DNA from 4 places in the Marinobacter sp. C2H3 genome. Region 2 is predicted to be linked to each of the others. Evidence: predicted binding sites of a transcription regulator. Region 2 holds the regulator's gene; each other region holds the start of a gene.
The links. The regulator FliA, encoded in region 2, starts transcription of late flagellar genes. The targets are predictions, from matches to a motif close to CTAAAGTTTNNNNNNNNNNNGCCGNTAA.
Positions count from the first base shown of each region.

Region 1 (4,323 bases), on a different contig from region 2:
GACGGCGAAGCCCCGGCCGGATTCGCCGGCCCGGGCGGCTTCGATGGCGGCGTTCAGGGCAAGAAGGTTGGTCTGTTCGGCGATCTCGCCGATCACCGAAAGCACGGTGGCAATCTGCGTACTCTGGCGGTCCATGTCGTTGACGGCGGTGACCGCTTCATCCACGTCCTGCACCACCCGATCGAGCCGGTGGCGCACGTCCCGGGAGATGCCGGCGGTGGCTTCGCTTTCCCCGCTGATGGTCTGGACGGAGCCGGCCACTTCCTGAATCTGGCGGGCCACGTCCGCGATGCTGCGGGACATGGTGGCCATGGTATCGGAGACGTCAGACACTGCCTGCTGCTGCCGGTTGACCGCCGCCACGGCGTCTCGGCTGATGTCGCCCTGTTCCCGCGCCTGGGCCACCGCGTTTTCGGCGGAGCCTTTGACGTCGGACACCAGTGCCTGGATGCGGGCGATGAACTGGTTCATGCCCCGGGCCATGTCGGTGAGTTCGTCGCGGCCCTTGAGGGTAACCCGCTGGGTCAGGTCGGCCTCGCCGTCAGCGATGCCCCAGATCGCCGAGTTCAGGCGCAGCACCTTGGGCAGGAGCCCGCCACCGAGCACGACGGCCACGGCAACAAGCAGGATGACGGCGGCGACCACGGCCAGCCAACTGAGGTTGCTGGCCATGCTGCCGGCTTCGTCGTTGAGGGCGTCCACGGTCTGGGTGATGCGCTCCCGGGTGACCTTGTCCACGTTGGCCAGTTGCCCCTGCAGGCGCTGGTTTACCTGGTCCGTTTCCGATTCCAGGGTGGTCTTCAGAGCCTTCACGCTGTTGTTGATGGTCTGGCTGAAGGCGCTCTGGAGCGTGGCCAGATCCCGGTTGACGCCTTCCAGGGACAGGCCGATTTTCAGCTCGCCGATCTTGGAGCCCTGGGGCTGGATGTCCGCGCTGATGATGACCACGTTCGGGTCCCGGCTGGCGGCGTCCAGTACTTTGTTGGCGGCGCCCCGCCCTTCGCCCTTGTCCATCAGGGCACGGACCCGTTCGTCGGTTCGGTCGACGTAGCGGGTCATGCGTTTGCCGTACTGGTCGTAATAGACCGCAAAAAGCACCGAATCCCGGGCGTCCGCCAGCTCCACCAGCTCGGTCAGGCGGGGAATGTTACGATCCCAGATCATCGGCGCAGCCACCGCCGCCAGCACGTTGGCCAGGCCCTGGGCTTCGGCCATCACGGCTTTACGGACGTTGTCCGACATCTGCTTCTGCTGGGCTTCCTGCTGGCGGGTCAGTTCGGCGGCCAGTTCCTGCGTCGTCTGTTCGCGCATGGCCTGCAGGCGGCTTTTGACGTCGGCCCGGGTGTCCTCAAACGAGCCGCTCACCCGTCGGGCGCTCTCTTCCAGTGCATTCCCTGCGGTGGCAACCAGCCCCTGCACCTGATGGGTGATGAGCCACTGGCTGAGCAGCACCTGCACCACGCCCACCGCGATCAGGATTATGAACACAGGCCGCAGCAGGCGGCTGCCCACCAGTTGCTTGAGAAAACGAACCGCCATAACGACTCCGATAACTGAGTGATCCGGCGTCCTGCCCGTTGGCATCCAGCGTCCCCTGCCGAACGGTTACTCTCAGTTATAGCAAAGCCCAGGCCAATTCGGGATCTCGGCGCTGTCGCTGCCGACATTCGGGCCAGTGATGACGGGGGCCCTATTCCCCCAGTTGGTGCCGCAGGCGCTGATTGAGCCGGGCAACTTCCCGGCGCAGGCTCTGCACTTCGTCCAGCAGATCCAGGGACATGGCCAGCCCCGGCAGGTTCAGGTCCAGATCCCGCTGCAAGCGCTGCGCCGTGCGCAGGCGACTCAAGGCCAACACGTCGAACTGCCAGCGACGGGCCTCCTGGGCCTCGTCCAGCGGGGCCAGGATGCCGTAATCCACCAGGGTAATGACAAACTCCGCGTGGCATTCCCCCCGCTCGCAGATCTCCCGCAGGCTGAAGGTGTGGCGGCCGTTTTCCATAACGTCCACCGTCAGAACCTGATCGCCATTGCTCATTGTTCGTCCTCCCTCACACGTGCAGTTTGCTGCGCGGGTTGAAGTGTTTTTCCACCTTGGCCAACTGCTCGTAAAGCGCCTGGGCCTCAGCAGAATGCTCGCCGGGCACGGCAATCTGCAGCACCACTATCTGGTCTCCGGGGTGCTTGCCCGGCAAGCCCTTGCCTTTCAGGCGCAGCTTCTGGCCGGCGGTCGCCCCCTTGGGCACCTTGACGTTCACCTTACCGCTCAACGTGGGCACGGTTACCGTGGCGCCGAGGGCGGCCTCCCAGGGGGCAATCGGCACGGTAATCAGCAGGTCGTGACCTTCCACGGTGTAGTGGGGGTGCGGGGCCAGCTCCACTTCGATAAACAGGTCGCCGGGGTCGCCGCCGCCCAGGCCGGGCGAGCCCTGCCCTTTCAGACGGATGTGCTGGCCTTCGCGCATGCCCGCGGGAATTTTCACCTTCAGGGTCTTCTGCCGGGCTCGCAGCCGGCCGTGATCGTCCGGCTCGTGCACGGTGATGGACAGGGACTTTTCACACCCCTGATAGGCTTCTTCAAGGAACAGGGCGAGGCGGGCGTGGATGTCTTCCCCGCGCTGGCGCACGGTCTGGCGATACCCGCCACCGAAGCCGCCAGAGAAGCCACCGCCCCGCTGGCCACCGCCGAAGATTTCCTCGAAGAACTCGCTGAACTGCCGGGCGTCCGCCTGGGTGTATCCGCCACCGCCAAACCCGGATGCGCTCTGCCAGCCGGGCGGCGGCTCAAACGACCCGTCCGGCCGGGCGCCGTACCGGCGCAGCTGGTCATACTCGGCGCGCTTTTCCGGATCCTTGAGCACCTCGTAGGCTTCGCCCACTTCCTTGAACTGCTCGTCCGCGTTCTCCTCTTTGGAGACGTCCGGATGGTACTTTCGGGCCAGCTTGCGGTAGGCCTTTTTGATGTCCTCGGGGGTCGCGGATTCGCTCACGCCGAGGACGGCGTAGTAGTCCTTGAAGTCCATAGCAGCCCTCTTCAGATCCGGTGAGACGCGCCGAGGCTGATCCTATCGACGCGCACTCTCAGGATACGCCACTATTAGTTAGCTGTACTTGACGGTGGCCAGGAATTCACTACCGATCAGAACCATTTCAAACCCAGCCAGCTGCCAAGGTTCCATCCACCTATCAGATCTTTAAGCCAATCGGTGATAGCGTCAATAATGTCCTGAACCGGATCCGTTGGCGCTTCATCGGGCGCCGCAGCAACGGTGAGGGTATAGGTCTGGTAAGCGCTCTCTCCGCCCCTATCGCTCGCAGAAACACGAACCTCATGCTCACCCACCTGGCTTGCCGTCGGCGTCCAGCTCAGTTCGCCGCTGCTCGCATCCATCAGCATGCCGTCGGGGCCATTGATCAACTCAAATACCAACGGGTCACCATCAGGGTCTGAGGCGCCTACGGTGTAGCGATAGGCCTCGCCTTCAGTGGCATCCAGAACGGGTTCGGAGACGATCTCTGGTGGCCAGTTACTTACCTCACCAACACCAAAGGCTCCAACATCCCAGGGCGTCTGGCGCCTTTTCTGATTCGCGTCTGTCGTGAAGGGATAAAACTCCGTTGTGGACAGATCCAGCCCTTGGCCACGTGCGCCCTGGTCCCAGGGTTTCAGGCCATAGTTGCCCGCTTGTGCGTCAACAAACCCAACACTGCGATGTCGGAAGTCGGCGTCGGGGCTGCTATCGTCGGTGCTGACATTGTGGCCAGTCACGGCCCAGGCCTGGGCCCAGGACACATAATCTTCCAGATTGCCCACGGAAAGGTTGTTGAGCACAACGCTCTGTGCCGCCTCAAGGCGCAGCCCAAAGCGGTTACCAACCAACGTGTTGTTGTAGATAAACGCCGGACCCCGCACATCCAGCCCGCTGTTGGTGTACGTTCCGGCAAATCCGGTGACCAGGTTGTTGCGGAGAACATAGGTCGCGTCCGGCTGGCGGGCTAAAATGCCCGCAGATCGATCCGGCTCGCCCGTCATCAGACCCCGGACCCGCACCCCATCGACCGTCACGACCGAACCCGGAGCCTTAGGTTGTATGAGCACGCCGGTTACGTCATTGTAGCCGTTGTTTCGAACGAGAATCTCCCCCCCCTCACTCAACAGCCGAACGTCACCCTCGCGAATCATGACGGCCGTTGTCCCGTCAATCAGAGCGTCGATCATCAGGCTGTAGCCCTGTTCGAGGATAACGGTCACGGGCGTCTTTGCCGTAGAGCCCAGGCCGTCAATGACGACGGGCTGTGTGTCCGGCAGGCCGGTGGTGGCTCTCG
Region 1 covers NZ_JBBBNZ010000001.1:679,508-683,830, reverse strand. The annotation lists gene V3388_RS02930 (methyl-accepting chemotaxis protein) at 1-1,539, opposite strand, end outside; gene V3388_RS02925 (chaperone modulator CbpM) at 1,691-2,035, opposite strand; gene V3388_RS02920 (DnaJ C-terminal domain-containing protein) at 2,049-3,020, opposite strand; gene V3388_RS02915 (putative Ig domain-containing protein) at 3,137-4,323, opposite strand, start outside.
Region 1: V3388_RS02930 (methyl-accepting chemotaxis protein) is a predicted target of FliA. The motif match lies at 1,643-1,670, and genes of this name have one in related genera.

Region 2 (4,323 bases):
GGTTCCGTCGGGGCGTCATCGCCGCCCTGCTTGCCGTCACTGAGGGCGTCCAGCAACTGCTCGAATTCATCGTCGGTGATGTCACCGTCGCTGTGACTCGCCGTTTCAGCTTCCGGTTCGGGGGCCGCCGCCGTCGCGCTGTCGGCCGGCTGGGCCAGGGCATCCAGGGCGTGAATCAGGGCGTCCGGGGCCGGCGTCGGCTCTTCCCGGTTGCGCACCTCGTCGAACATGGTGTTGACGTAGTCCAGCGCCTCGAGCACCACGTCCATCAGCTCGGCATCGACCCGGCGCTTGCGGTTGCGCAGGATATCGAACACATTCTCCGCGGAGTGACAGCAGTTCACAAGCGCGTCCAGCTGCAGGAAGCCCGCACCGCCCTTGACCGTGTGAAAGCCCCGGAAGATGGCGTTCAGGAGATCGCCGTCATCCGGATGCTGTTCCAGATCAACCAGCTGCTCAGACAGTTTCTCGAGAATTTCACCGGCTTCCACCAGGAAGTCCTGGAGAATCTCTTCATCGGCATCGAGCGCCATGGACTACCCTCTTTCGTCAAAAACCGAGACTGGACAACAGGTCGTCAACGTCGTCCTGCCCAGACACCACATCTTCCCGCTCTGCCGCCTTGATCTGCGGGCCAACGCCCTGCTCGGCGGATTCCTTTTTCTCTTCCAGCTCGTGCACGGTACCGGTGAGCTGGTCGACGTGGCTGGCCATGACCACCAGGCCCAGCAGGTGTTCTTCCACCTCTTTCACCAGGGCGGTCACTTTCTGGATCACCTGGCCTGTCAGGTCCTGGAAGTCCTGGGCGAGGAGGATTTCCGAGAGATTGTTGTAAATGGCGTCGGCATCGCCGGACAGGCTGTCAAAAAACCGGTCAATGCGGCCATACAGTTCCCGGAATTCAGCCGGCGCCATCTCCCGCCGGCGCAGGCGAACCCACTCGTCTTTCAGGGCCACGGCCTCGTCCCGCATGGCGTGGGCCCGGGGCATGGCGTCCTCCACCAGATCCATGGTGCGGTTGGCGGCCTGGCCGGTCATTTTCACCACGTATTCCAGCCGGTCCGAGGCGTCGGACATCTTGGACAGGGCTTCCTGCTGCTCGGCGTTGCGCGGGTCGATCTGGAAGTTGCGGATGGCCTCGTGGAGGCTGCGGGTAAGCCGGCCCACCTCGCGGTACAGGCTCTGATCCCGCACTTCGCTGAGCTCGTTGATCAGCGCCATGGACCGGGCGTAGTCGCCCGCCTGCACGCTCTCGGCCAGCTCCGCCGCCTGGCGCTCCAGGGTTTCCGTCACCTCCGGATCGAGGCCCTGATGGTTCTTCTTGCTGTCGCTCATGAGAGCCATCCGACCTCTGGTTATTGAATGCGTTCGAAGATCTTTTCAATCTTCTCCTTGAGCACCGCGGCGGTGAACGGCTTGACCACGTAGCCGTTCACGCCGGCCTGGGCGGCGGCGACGATCTGGTCCCGCTTGGCCTCGGCGGTCACCATCAGCACCGGCAGGTTCTTCAGATTCTCGTCCGCCCGAACCGCCTTGAGCAGGTCGAATCCGGACATACCGGGCATGTTCCAGTCGGTCACCAGGAAATCGTATTTGCCGCTCCTGAGCATCGGCAGCGCGGTGTTGCCGTCGTCGGCCTCGTCGGTGTTGGTGAACCCGAGGTCACGCAGCAGGTTCTTGATGATCCGTCTCATCGTCGAAAAGTCGTCCACGATGAGGATTTTCATGTTCTTGTCCAAAGGGACCTCCCGTTGGTTGCTCCCGGAATTCGTTCGACCTGTGTGCCTGCATCGCCGGCACCGCCCGGATGAATGGTCTATTGTCAGTCGTTTGGCCCGGTTGTAAAGCGCCGGTTACCAAAAAACACCGTCAGGACATCGTCTTGCGCCGGGCGCCTAGCCGTGCCAGTCCGCCAGACGGCCTCGCAACCGATGGGCGGCCTGGCTGTGAATCTGACTGACCCGGCTCTCGCTGACCCCGATCACCGCACCAATCTCCTTCAGGTTCAGCTCTTCCTGGTAGTACAGGCTCAGAACCAGCTTTTCCCGCTCCGGCAGTTCGTCGATAGCCTGCGCCAGGCTGCGACGGAAGGCGTCTTCGGACAGCCCGTCCAGGGGATTGTCGTCATCGTCTGTGTGGTCTATCGGCAGCTCGCCGGATTCATTGAGCTCATCGAGGCTAAAAAGTCGTCCGCCGTTGGCGTCGGACAGGGAGGAATGATACTCCGCGAGATCCATGCCCAGTTCCTCGGCCACTTCGGCGTCCTGGGCTTCCCGGCCGAGCCGGTCTTCCACGGCCTTGATGGCCTGGGCAATGCGGCGGGAATTGCGGTGAACAGACCGGGGCACCCAGTCACCTTTGCGGATTTCGTCCACCATGGCGCCGCGGATGCGGATGCCGGCGTAGGTTTCGAAGCTGGCTCCGCGAGTGGAGGTGTAACGCTGGGCCGCCTCGAGCAGGCCAATCATGCCGGCCTGCATAAGGTCTTCGAGCTGCACGGAGGCCGGCAAGCGGGCCAGCAGGTGCAGGGCAATTTTCTTGACCAGCGGGGCGTGCGTCTCGACCAGTTCAGAGGGCCTGGCCGACAGCGTCTGTTGGTACATTCCCAGGTGTTTCGCCAATGTCATCTATCCATTATTTTTGGGGCTTGGCTGGATTCGATTCAGACTTCGACGAGCCGCTCCACAAAAAATTCAAGATGCCCGCGGGGGGACGACGGCAGTGGCCAGCTGTCAACCTTATCGGCCAACGCCTTGATGGCCAGCGACGCCTTGGCCCGAGGATAGGCATCAAGCACGGCCCGTTGCCGTTGGACGGCTTTTTTGACGGCCTCGTCGTAAGGAACGATACCGACATATTGTAGCGCGACTTCCAGGAACCGGTCGGTCACTCGCGTGAGCTTTTCGAACAGGTGGCGGCCTTCCTGGTCGTTCGCCACCTGGTTGGCCAGGATGCGGAACCGGTTGGTGCCGTAGTCCCGATTCATCAGTTTGATCAGGGCGTAGGCGTCGGTGATGGATGTGGGCTCATCGCACACCACCAGCAGCAGTTCCTGGGACGCCCGCAGAAACGACACGACCGACTCGGAGATACCCGCGGCGGTGTCCACAATCAGCACATCGATCTGGTCGCCGAGTTCGCTGAAGGCGTTGATCAGGCCAGCGTGTTCCATGGCGCTGAGCTGGGTCATGCGCTGGGTACCGGAGGAGGCCGGCACGATTTTGATCCCACCCGGACCATTGACCAGCACGTCCCGAAGGTCGCACTCCCCGGACAGCACATCCTGCAGGTTGCGGTTGGCGGTGATGCCGAGCAGAACGTCAATGTTGGCCAGCCCCAGGTCGGCGTCCAGCAGGACGACCCGGCGGCCTTTCTGGGCCAGGGCAATGCCGAGGTTGACCGAGACATTGCTCTTGCCAACGCCGCCCTTGCCTCCGGTAACCGCGATCACCTGAACCGGATGTGCTTTGCTCATAGTCTGTCTCTAGTCCTGTGGCCCGGCGGGCCCGGAGTTGTCACCGGCTCAGGCGCCCCGTGCAGCCGCCTCGGATGCCTGTACCGTTTTCAGTCGTTCAACCGCCAGCCGCACCAGCGGAATGGCCTCGGCCGGGTGCAGATCTTCCGGAATGCGTTGGCCATTGGTGTACCAGGCAACCGGGAGGCTGGTTTCCATGACGAAGCCGAGGGATTCGCCCAGGGTCAGGGCTTCATCGAGCTTGGTCAACACACAGCCGGCAAGCTTTGCCATCTTATAGCAATGCCAGACGGATTTCATGATGCGCGGCTGGCTGGTGGCGGCAACGACCAGGTGAGTCCGAACCCCATGCCGGCTGCGGGCGAGCTCCGCCAGTTGCTGCTGGTAGCCCTGGTCGCCGCTGGTCAGGCCGGCGGTGTCGATCAATACGAGGTGCCGATCCGACAGTTCGTCCAGGATGTCATCGAGGGAATGGCTGTCGTCCACCACTCGAACCGGCACGTTCAGGATACGGCCGAAAACGAACAACTGCTCGTGGGCGGCGATCCGGAAGCGGTCCGTGGTCACCAGGGCAATGGAGTCCGGGCCATGACGCAGCACGTAGCGGGCGGCCAGCTTGCCGATGGTGGTGGTTTTACCGGAGCCCGTGGGGCCGACGAGCGCATAGACTCCGCCTTCGTCGAGCCAGTCGGTACGGCCGGTGCGAACGCCCGCCGCCAGCATCTTCAGGGATTGTTTCCAGCCCTCATCCAGCCGTCCGCCCTTGTGCCGACGGGCCAGGGAACCGGCCAGGTCGACGCCCAGGCCGAACTCCTGCAGCCGCTCGCCCAGGCGCTGCTGAACCGCGT
Region 2 covers NZ_JBBBNZ010000002.1:554,458-558,780, forward strand. The annotation lists gene V3388_RS07605 (chemotaxis protein CheA) at 1-533, opposite strand, end outside; gene V3388_RS07610 (protein phosphatase CheZ) at 550-1,335, opposite strand; gene cheY (chemotaxis response regulator CheY) at 1,356-1,739, opposite strand; gene V3388_RS07620 (RNA polymerase sigma factor FliA) at 1,896-2,627, opposite strand; gene V3388_RS07625 (MinD/ParA family protein) at 2,663-3,475, opposite strand; gene flhF (flagellar biosynthesis protein FlhF) at 3,524-4,323, opposite strand, start outside.

Region 3 (4,323 bases), on a different contig from region 2:
GTTAGTGGTCATGGCATCAATGACCGTTTCCCGGAGACCGCCCCGACCGGGTCGCTGCAACCTGTCCAGCAGTTGCCCGAGGCTGTCCAGGCTGTTCTCTTCCAGGATGCGCCGAAGCCGGCTTTTGACGAGGTACTGCTTGTTTTCCCCCAGCAGAATGCCGCAAGCGTCCTGCAGGAAGGTTTTGAAGGCGTCGTACTCTTTTGGGGTAATCTCTGCTTTCATGAGCGCTCGGTCGACAGGATATCCATGACCCGCTCGGCCAGCTCATCCGGGCTGAATTTCGCCATAAAATCGTCTGCACCCACTTTTTTGACCATCGCCTGGTTGAAGATGCCGCTCAGGGACGTGTGCAGCATAATGAAACTGCCGCTCATGTTCGGGTCCGCCTTGACCCGGGTCACCAGCGTGTATCCGTCCATTTCAGGCATCTCCACATCGGAAATGACCATCGCCAAATGATCCGTCGCCTTTGAGCCGTCCGCGGTCAGGGATTTCAGGTAGTCCAGCGCTTGCTTGCCGTCGTTCTTCAGAACTACCTCCAGACCAATGGCGCTCAGGCAGCGTTCGATCTGGCGGCGGGCCACGGAGGAATCGTCGACCACAAGAACCGGCAGATACGCCGCGCCCCGCTCCGCACTTTTTGCCGCGCTTTTCTGGATGACCGATTCGGCAACGGTTTCCCCGAGCGGAGAAAACTCTGCAAGTATCTTCTCTACATCGATGATTTCAATCAACTTGTCGTCAATTTTTGTAACCGCGGTAAGGTAAACATCCTTCCCGCTGCCTTTGGGCGGCGGCAGGATATCTTCCCAGTTCATGTTCATGATCCGGTCCACCGCGGTCACCAGGAAACCCTGGGTACGGCGGTTGTACTCGGTGATGATGACGAAACTGGTGGCCAGGTCCTCTGCCGGAATCGGCGCCATGCCGATCGCCAGGCTCAGGTCAATGATGGGAATCGTCTCGCCGCGGATGCTGGCCACACCCCGAACCACGCTGCGGCTCTTGGGGATGGACGACAGCCGCGGGCACTGGATGACTTCTTTGACCTTGAACACGTTGATACCAAAGATCTGCCGACCCCGGAGCCGGAACAGCAGAAGCTCCAGTCGGTTCTGGCCCACCAGTTGGGTGCGCTGGTTGACGCTGTCCAATACTCCCGCCATTGAGGTTCTCCTGGGTATCCGGCCGCTCGGCACGGTAATTGCTGCACATTGACTATTCAGACGCCGGGCCCGGTGAGTGACAAAACGTTGGCGCACTCCCCGTCCCTGTTTCGAGTAACGGCTTGAAGCCCGGGAAATTTAGGGCGTCGTCACCGAAACATCCGCACTAATTACAGGATAGGACAAACCCACACCCATGCGCATCCTGATTTTGGCCATCCTGCTGTGTCTACCGGCCCTGAGCCAGGCGGCTGGTGCGAACAGCACACCGATGACTACCGCCGAACAGATTCAAACGGCAACCCGGGAGTTTCTGCAGGCGTTTGCCGCCGAACAGGCGAATAACGGCTACCGGGTAACCTATGAAACCGCCAGCGTCGATTCGAGGCTTACCCTGGCACCCTGCTCCGACGCGCTCGGCGTCCGTTTCAGCGGAGACCCCTTGCAAAGCCGCCGTCCGTCCCTCGAGATCCGCTGTGACGGCCAGCGGCCCTGGCGGATGTACACAACGCCGGAGGTCGTCATTGAAGGCCAGGCCCTGGTGGCCGCCCGGGCCATTGCCCGGGGCGAACAGCTCTCGGCCGATCTGGTGAAAACCGAGACGGTCACCGTGAACGACAGCCATCGAGGGTACGTCTCCAGCCTGGATGCGGTTGACGGCATGACCGCCCGCCGGCCTATCAACAGCGGCGTGGCGATCACCCCCGACCTGCTGGACGCGCCAAACGCCGTGTCCCGAGGCGACCATGTTATGATCATCGCCACCAACGGCGTCTTTTCCGTCACGTCCCGTGGCAAGGCCCTGGCCGACGCCAGCGTGGGCGAGCAGGTGATGGTGGAAAACCTTAAATCATCCCGGACTATCCGGGCGAACGTCATCGCCCCCGGCAAGGTTCAGGTGACCATGTAGCGGCCGTGTCGTCGAGCGGCAACGCCTTGCCGCACGGCGGCAGCGAACTGCCGGGCGCACCGTCACCGATCCGTCATTTTTTTTGGCGGCAAGGCTAAAGTATTCCTGGGCGTGGCCGATACCCACGTCAGAAACTCGAGACAGCGCACAGTGCGCGCAACGCTAGCAGGTACGAATATGTCAGTTGACTTCAACGGAATCGGACGCGGTCAGGTCAACATCCAGCAGTCACCGACCGACAAGGCTCAGGCCAGGGACAACGGTAAGGCCGCAGAGAGCGACGCCAGCCGCGCCCAGGCCAGCCAGCCAAAGGGCGAAAACGTCAACCTCAGCAACCAGGCGAAGAGCCTGAAGCAGCTTGAGACCAAGCTTGGTGATTACCCCGAGGTAGATGACGACAAGGTCGCGCAGATCCGCGCTGCCCTGGAGAACGGCACCTACAAAGTGGATGCCGAGAAGCTGGCCCAGAAAATGCTTGAGATGGATAAAAGCATTTTCGGGTGAGTAAACCATGGCTGCCATTAACGATCTGAACCACCTTCTCGAGCAGGATCTACAGCAACTTGACCGGCTGGTTCAGCTGTTAGAGCAAGAGAAAGCGGTTCTGGGCAGCGCCGATATCAAGGCACTTCAGGCGCTGACGACCGAGAAAGACGCCCTGCTCGGCGACATCCGTGAGCGGGCCCGCCAGAAAATCCGCCTGCTGGTGGCCATCGGCTACCGCCCTGACCTTGGGGAACCCTCCCGCTTTCTGCGCGGGGCGGGCCTGAACGACACCTTCAGTTTGTGGATCGCCGCCAAGGCGGGCCTCGAACGTTGCCAGGATCTCAATGCCGGCAATGGCAAAGTGATCGGGCATCTGCAGAAGCGCCTCGGGCGCCTTACGGATATCTTCCGGGGCACGTCCGAGCAGCCCAAACTCTACGGTGCCAAAGGCCAACAGACCGGTCTGGGCGGTTCCAGCATCCTCGCCAGCGCCTGACGGCCGCCTCGACATCTCCGTTTGCGCCGGGCAGCAGGGCACGGCGTTGTCAATGCCGGGGCCGCTGCCGCGGCGATTCAGCGGGTATAAATGGTCATGCTTGACCGGGGATCAAACCGGATATCCTGCAGTGTGATCGTGCCCAGCGGCGCGGTCGCAGAGCCTGCCACACGAATATTCTCCATGCGCACCTGTTCAATCCGCTCCGGCAGCGCGAGCGTGAGATGGCCATCGGTGCTCATCTGATACCGCGGCTCTCCCTCCCGGTAGTGCACGCCGGCGATGGTCAGGTCCGAATCCAGGAAGTTCAGCACCGGCACAAAAACGTTGGCGGCAAACTTGAGGCCTTCGACGGCATCCACTGGCGTACCATCCACATCGCCCTGCTCTCCGGCCGGATTTGAGGCCATCGCCGCCAGCAACTGGGCGCGCTCGACCAGGGACGCATCAGACTGACCGGTCACGCCGGCCATCTCGCTGTCGGTGAGTTCCGCCAGTTGCCCCGGGTTACCCGCGTAGACTTCCCCGCTGGTCGTTGCCTGCTGAGATGCCTGGGCGGTGTTCGTGGCCGCGAATGACACCAGCGGCTGAAACGGCAAGGTCACCACGGTGACCAGGGCCGCCGCGTGGCGATAGCGGCTCTGATGGCGCAGCACCCGGTGCAGTTCCCGCTCCGTCAGCCAGCCCGCCTGGATCAGGATTTCCCCCAACCGCTGGCCGGTCTCCCGCTGGCGGCTGAGGCCTTCTTCCACCTGCTGTTCGGACAGGTAACCCCGGTTGACCAGCAGTTTCCCGAGCCTGGATTTCTCTTCGATACCCTGACGGATGCTCACCACAACCCTCCTACACGCGCATTTACCGTACAGCCCGGCCCGGTGTGGTTGGTTTGTTGCATCACCCTGCTCGGTAATGCAACCGATTGTCAGACTAAACGAAGTGTCATGGAACGTCTGCGGGAATTTGGCCGTTTTTATGTATCAATCTGATAACATCGGTGACCAGACGTTTCGCGGTTACCCGGCCCGAACGCAAGCCCAACAGGGTTTTCCGGCCGATCGGGGCTTTCGCCGTTTTAAAGCCAATCTCGCGAGTTTCGTCCATTCAGCTGATCTGGCCAATTTAACTGATCTGGAGACAAACCGGATGCCTCACGCTCGCCTGCCCCGTACCCTCCTGACCACCCTTCTCCTCGCCGTGTTCACGCTGCTGGCCATGCCCGCCAGTGCCGCTGACAACGGCCAGGCAAGCGCCTCTGATCCGAT
Region 3 covers NZ_JBBBNZ010000005.1:104,963-109,285, reverse strand. The annotation lists gene V3388_RS14175 (CheR family methyltransferase) at 1-225, opposite strand, end outside; gene V3388_RS14170 (chemotaxis protein CheV) at 222-1,169, opposite strand; gene flgA (flagellar basal body P-ring formation chaperone FlgA) at 1,366-2,079, shown strand; gene flgM (flagellar biosynthesis anti-sigma factor FlgM) at 2,257-2,583, shown strand; gene V3388_RS14155 (flagella synthesis protein FlgN) at 2,591-3,061, shown strand; gene V3388_RS14150 (pilus assembly protein PilB) at 3,139-3,894, opposite strand; gene V3388_RS14145 (peptidylprolyl isomerase) at 4,205-4,323, shown strand, end outside.
Region 3: flgM (flagellar biosynthesis anti-sigma factor FlgM) is a predicted target of FliA. The motif match lies at 2,174-2,201, and genes of this name have one in related genera.

Region 4 (4,323 bases), on a different contig from region 2:
TGGCGGACAGCAGAACCGCCTGGGCGCTGCCCATCGGCCCGGCCCGACCAGCCACCCGACACACGATCGCCGGAGGAGACCACCGCCATGCGCAATGACCTCAACCACCTGTTCGACCAGCTCTGGCAACAATACCGGGCCGCAACCCCATCCGCCGACCGTATCCATCGCCTGTTGGCGGCGCGGGAGCCTGCCCCCATCGTCAACGACCACATTGCCCTGCGCACCTTCAATGTGGCCCCGGTCGGCCTTGATGCCATCGCCCAACGGTTTCTTGAGCTCGGTTACCGCCCCGGCCAGGAGTACCATTTTGAGGCCAAGAAGCTGTTCGCGCGCCATTACGAGCACCCGGACGACAACGCCCCGAAGGTGTTCATTTCCGAGCTGTTGGTCGAACAGATGCCGACGGACATCCAGGCGCTGATTCATCAACTGGTGGACCAGGTTGCACCGGCCATGGTCAACCGTCCGGACTTTCTCTACGGCGGCCGGCCCTGGGGCCTCAGCTACGGGACCTACCGGGCCCTGGCAACGGCCAGCGAGTACGCCGGCTGGCTGGCCGCCTGGGGCTACCGGGCCAACCACTTCACGGTGAGCATCAATCGGCTGACGTCGGTATCCTCCGTGGCGGAAATGAACGCCTTGCTCAAGGACGCCGGCTTTGCCGTGAACACATCCGGAGGTGAGGTCAAAGGCTCGCCGGCGGAGCTGCTCGAGCAATCCGCCACCCTCGCCGACCGGGCCACGGTGACGTTCTCGGACCGCAGCGCGGACATCCCCGGATGCTTCTACGAGTTCGCCCTTCGCTACCCGGATTCGTCCGGCCGGCTGTACCCCGGATTCGTGGCGGCCTCCGCCGATCGCATCTTCGAAAGCACCTTCGAGCAGCCTGCCGCAAAGCACCGGGCGTAAGCGGACGCCCACTTACGTTCGGTTACGCACGGAAAACGTTTTACAACGGTGGCGCCCGCGGGCTTTGACTAAGGTCTAGGAGGGAACAACAACAACGCCGCAACGGAAGGCTAACGGACCTGCGTTGCGTGGGAGGCCGTATGTCCGCATCTGTTGAACAACTCGAGGCCCGTCTTCTGGACGGCGCCGACACATTGACCGACATCATCCCCAGCGCCATTACGCTGGCCATGATGCTCCGCCATCGGAACCTGGCGGCCTGGCTGCGGTCGGAATTTGACGGATACCCGGATTCCGACAAGGTGCCCGATTACCGGCGCCAGTGCCCCGGTCATATCGTGGCCCGGTCTCCCCAGTACGGCTGGATTGCCGCACCGATCAGCGAGGAGCAGAAAGCCGAGTTCGGCCATCTGGACCTGACCGATGGCATCAAGGCCCTGGAAAGCGCCTGCCAGGGCCTGAAGAAAGGGAGCAGCCAGCGGGTCACCCTGGAGCCGGAACAGATGGCTGCCCTCAAGGCCGGCCTGAAGCTGAACGCGGACCTTGCCATATCCCTGAGCCGGCAGACCTACAGTGAATTACTGCGCACCGTGCGCGGGGCCCTGTTGCTCTGGGCCAGGGACCTCCGGGCCAAGGGCATCGCAGGCGAGCACACCCATTACGAGAAGGACGAGCGCCAGACGGTGGCCGCCCTGGACACGCCGGACCATTACTGGCAGCAGGCCTGGCACCAGCTGGACGCCCTCGGCGTGCCCGACGTGCGGGAGGTCGGCCTGCTCGGCCGCTTCTTCGGCAAGGCCGTTTGACCCGCCGGGCGGCAACGCCCGGCGCGCCCCATCAGAATACCCGGGCAGTGCGGCCGATTGGAGCGCCGCGCTGCCCGCTGTCGTGACCCCGCCCGGGCCCTGCCCTATCCCTCACAAAAAGATGCACAAAAACACTGGAGATTGGCTTACGCCTGCCGATACTCAGTTGCTCACCAATAACGATAAGCCGGCTAACGGAAAACCCACCGGAGGAACCCATGGCGCTGTCCTGGAAGCAGAAATTCTATTTACTCATTGGCGCCACCTTTGTGGGGCTGGCGGTGGTTCTGCTCTCCGCCCTGAGCGGCCTGGACAAAGTCTCCAGCGCTTACGAGGCGCGAGGAGCGGCCACCAGCTACGAATCCGCCTCCCTTGGCCTGCTGAACGACTGGCTGGTGTCTGAGCGCCTCGCCGAAGAGCTGGATGCCAGTGGCGTGGACGCCTACCTGACCCGGCTCGATTCCCTGAACGCCCAGGCCAAATCCCTGGTCACCAGCGCCAAGGCGTTGGATGACGCCAAAATCACCGACGCCGCCGTCAAGATCCGCGACGCCGTGGCGGGCTACACCGACCTGCGCCGGCAGTGGCTCGACACCAGCCAGGTGCTCGGCCTTACCTACAACGACGGCCTGAAGGCCAAGCTCGCCGACTACGTCAACAACGGCCTGCGCCAAATCAGCATTTCCCTGTTCGACAAGGACACCAACACCCTGGCCGGCGCCTACCGGGACTACCTGGACAGCTACGACCCGGCCTACGCCAAAACCATCCATGAGACCCTGGACAAGATGATTGCCACCGTCGACGACATGGACTGGCGGGACAACGTCATCGGCGAATCCATCCTGGGGTTTGCCAACACCTTTAAAGACGTGGAAGGGGTGGTGGGCAAGCTGTCCACCCTGAAAAGCGAACTTGACCAGCGCGGCAGCGCCATCCGCGAGCTGATCACCGCCCAGGGTGAGGCCATCCGCACGGGCCTGGTGGTAAGCACCAGCGCACTGGCGGAAGACGCACGGGGCACCGCCACCGGGTTCATCGTGGTGATCGGCCTGGTGGTGCTGATCGTTCTGGTGATTACCCTGATTGCGGCCTCCCGCACCCTCGTCCGCCGGCTTGGCGACGTGGTGGGCTTGCTGCGGCAGGTGGCCGCCGGCGACCTGAGTCAGAGGCTGACCCCGGGCAAAAACCCCAAGGACGAGTTCAACCAGCTTGGCCAGGCCGCCAACCAGATGCTCGACGACGTCTCCCGGGTAATCGGCCAGGTGCTCGACGGCAACCGCACGATGGCGGAGCTGCAGGGCGAGCTGAACCAGCTGATCGGCCGCATGGGCCACAACAGTGAACAGATTGAAGAAGAAACCGAGCAGACCGCCACCGCCGTGCAGGAAATCGCCCACACGGCGGTGGACATTGCCCAGTACACCCAGTCGGTGAACGATGCCGCCCAGAACGCCAACAGCGCCGCCCAGGATGGCGCCCGGGTGATCCGCCGCAGCTCCGAGAGCATGACATCCCTGGTGGAACGCATTCAGCAGACCCACGATCAGATCGGCCAGCTCAGCAAAGTGGGCGAGAAAGTGAACTCCATCGTCGGCGTGATCAACGGCCTGGCGGAACAGACCAACCTGCTGGCCCTGAACGCCGCTATCGAAGCCGCACGGGCCGGCGAGGCAGGCCGGGGCTTCTCGGTGGTGGCGGACGAAGTTCGCTCGCTGGCGGAGAAAACCGTCTCCGCCACCAACGGCATCGCCGAGATCGTGAACTCCCTGAACAAGGAAACCGGCGCCATCACCCGGCTGATGGAAGAAGGCCTGGCCGCAGCGGACGAAGGCGAGAAGAGCGCCGGTGAGGCCGCCGGTGCCATCGACCAGATCAGCCAGGCCATCGACCGGCTGGCCAGCGACATGAGCCAGGTGGTCTCGTCCATTGAAGGCATTTCCACCACCACCGAGGAAATCGCCCAGAAGGTAGAGCAGATCCACGGCCACACCCGGGAAACCGCGGACATCCGCCAGCACCTGGATGCCCACGTGGAGCGCCTGTCACGGCAGACCGAGTCCCTCACCGAGTCGTCCAGCCGCTTCCGACTGTAACCGCCGGCGGTGCCTGCGTTCCAGACGCGGCGCCGCTTGCCGGGCTCTCTTAGTCGGAGTAGCATCACCAATACTGTACATTTAAACAGTATTGGTGATCCCATGAAGACCCGCGCCACCGACCGCAACCCCGCCAACCGCTGCCAGCCGATCGCCACCGACCGGGTGGATGACGGCTGGTACCAGCCCCCGGAAGACGAGCTTTGCCCGGACAGCGTGGCCACCGAGGTGGTGGCGGAAACCGTGCGCACCATCATCAGCACCAACCAGTCCCCGGATGTGCCCTTCGACCAGTCCATTAACCCCTACCGGGGCTGCGAGCACGGCTGCATCTACTGTTTCGCCCGGCCCACCCACGCCTACTGGGATCTCTCCCCGGGGCTGGATTTCGAGACCCGGCTGATCGCCAAGCCGAACGCCGCCGCCCGGCTGCGGGAGGCGTTCGACCGGCCGGGCTATGTGCCAAAGCCCATTGCCCTCGGCGTCAACACCGACGCTTACCAGCCGAT
Region 4 covers NZ_JBBBNZ010000001.1:813,665-817,987, reverse strand. The annotation lists gene V3388_RS03590 (arginine N-succinyltransferase) at 1-98, shown strand, start outside; gene V3388_RS03585 (DUF1338 domain-containing protein) at 88-912, shown strand; gene V3388_RS03580 (AbiTii domain-containing protein) at 1,053-1,718, shown strand; gene V3388_RS03575 (methyl-accepting chemotaxis protein) at 1,937-3,814, shown strand; gene V3388_RS03570 (PA0069 family radical SAM protein) at 3,917-4,323, shown strand, end outside.
Region 4: V3388_RS03575 (methyl-accepting chemotaxis protein) is a predicted target of FliA. The motif match lies at 1,853-1,880, and genes of this name have one in related genera.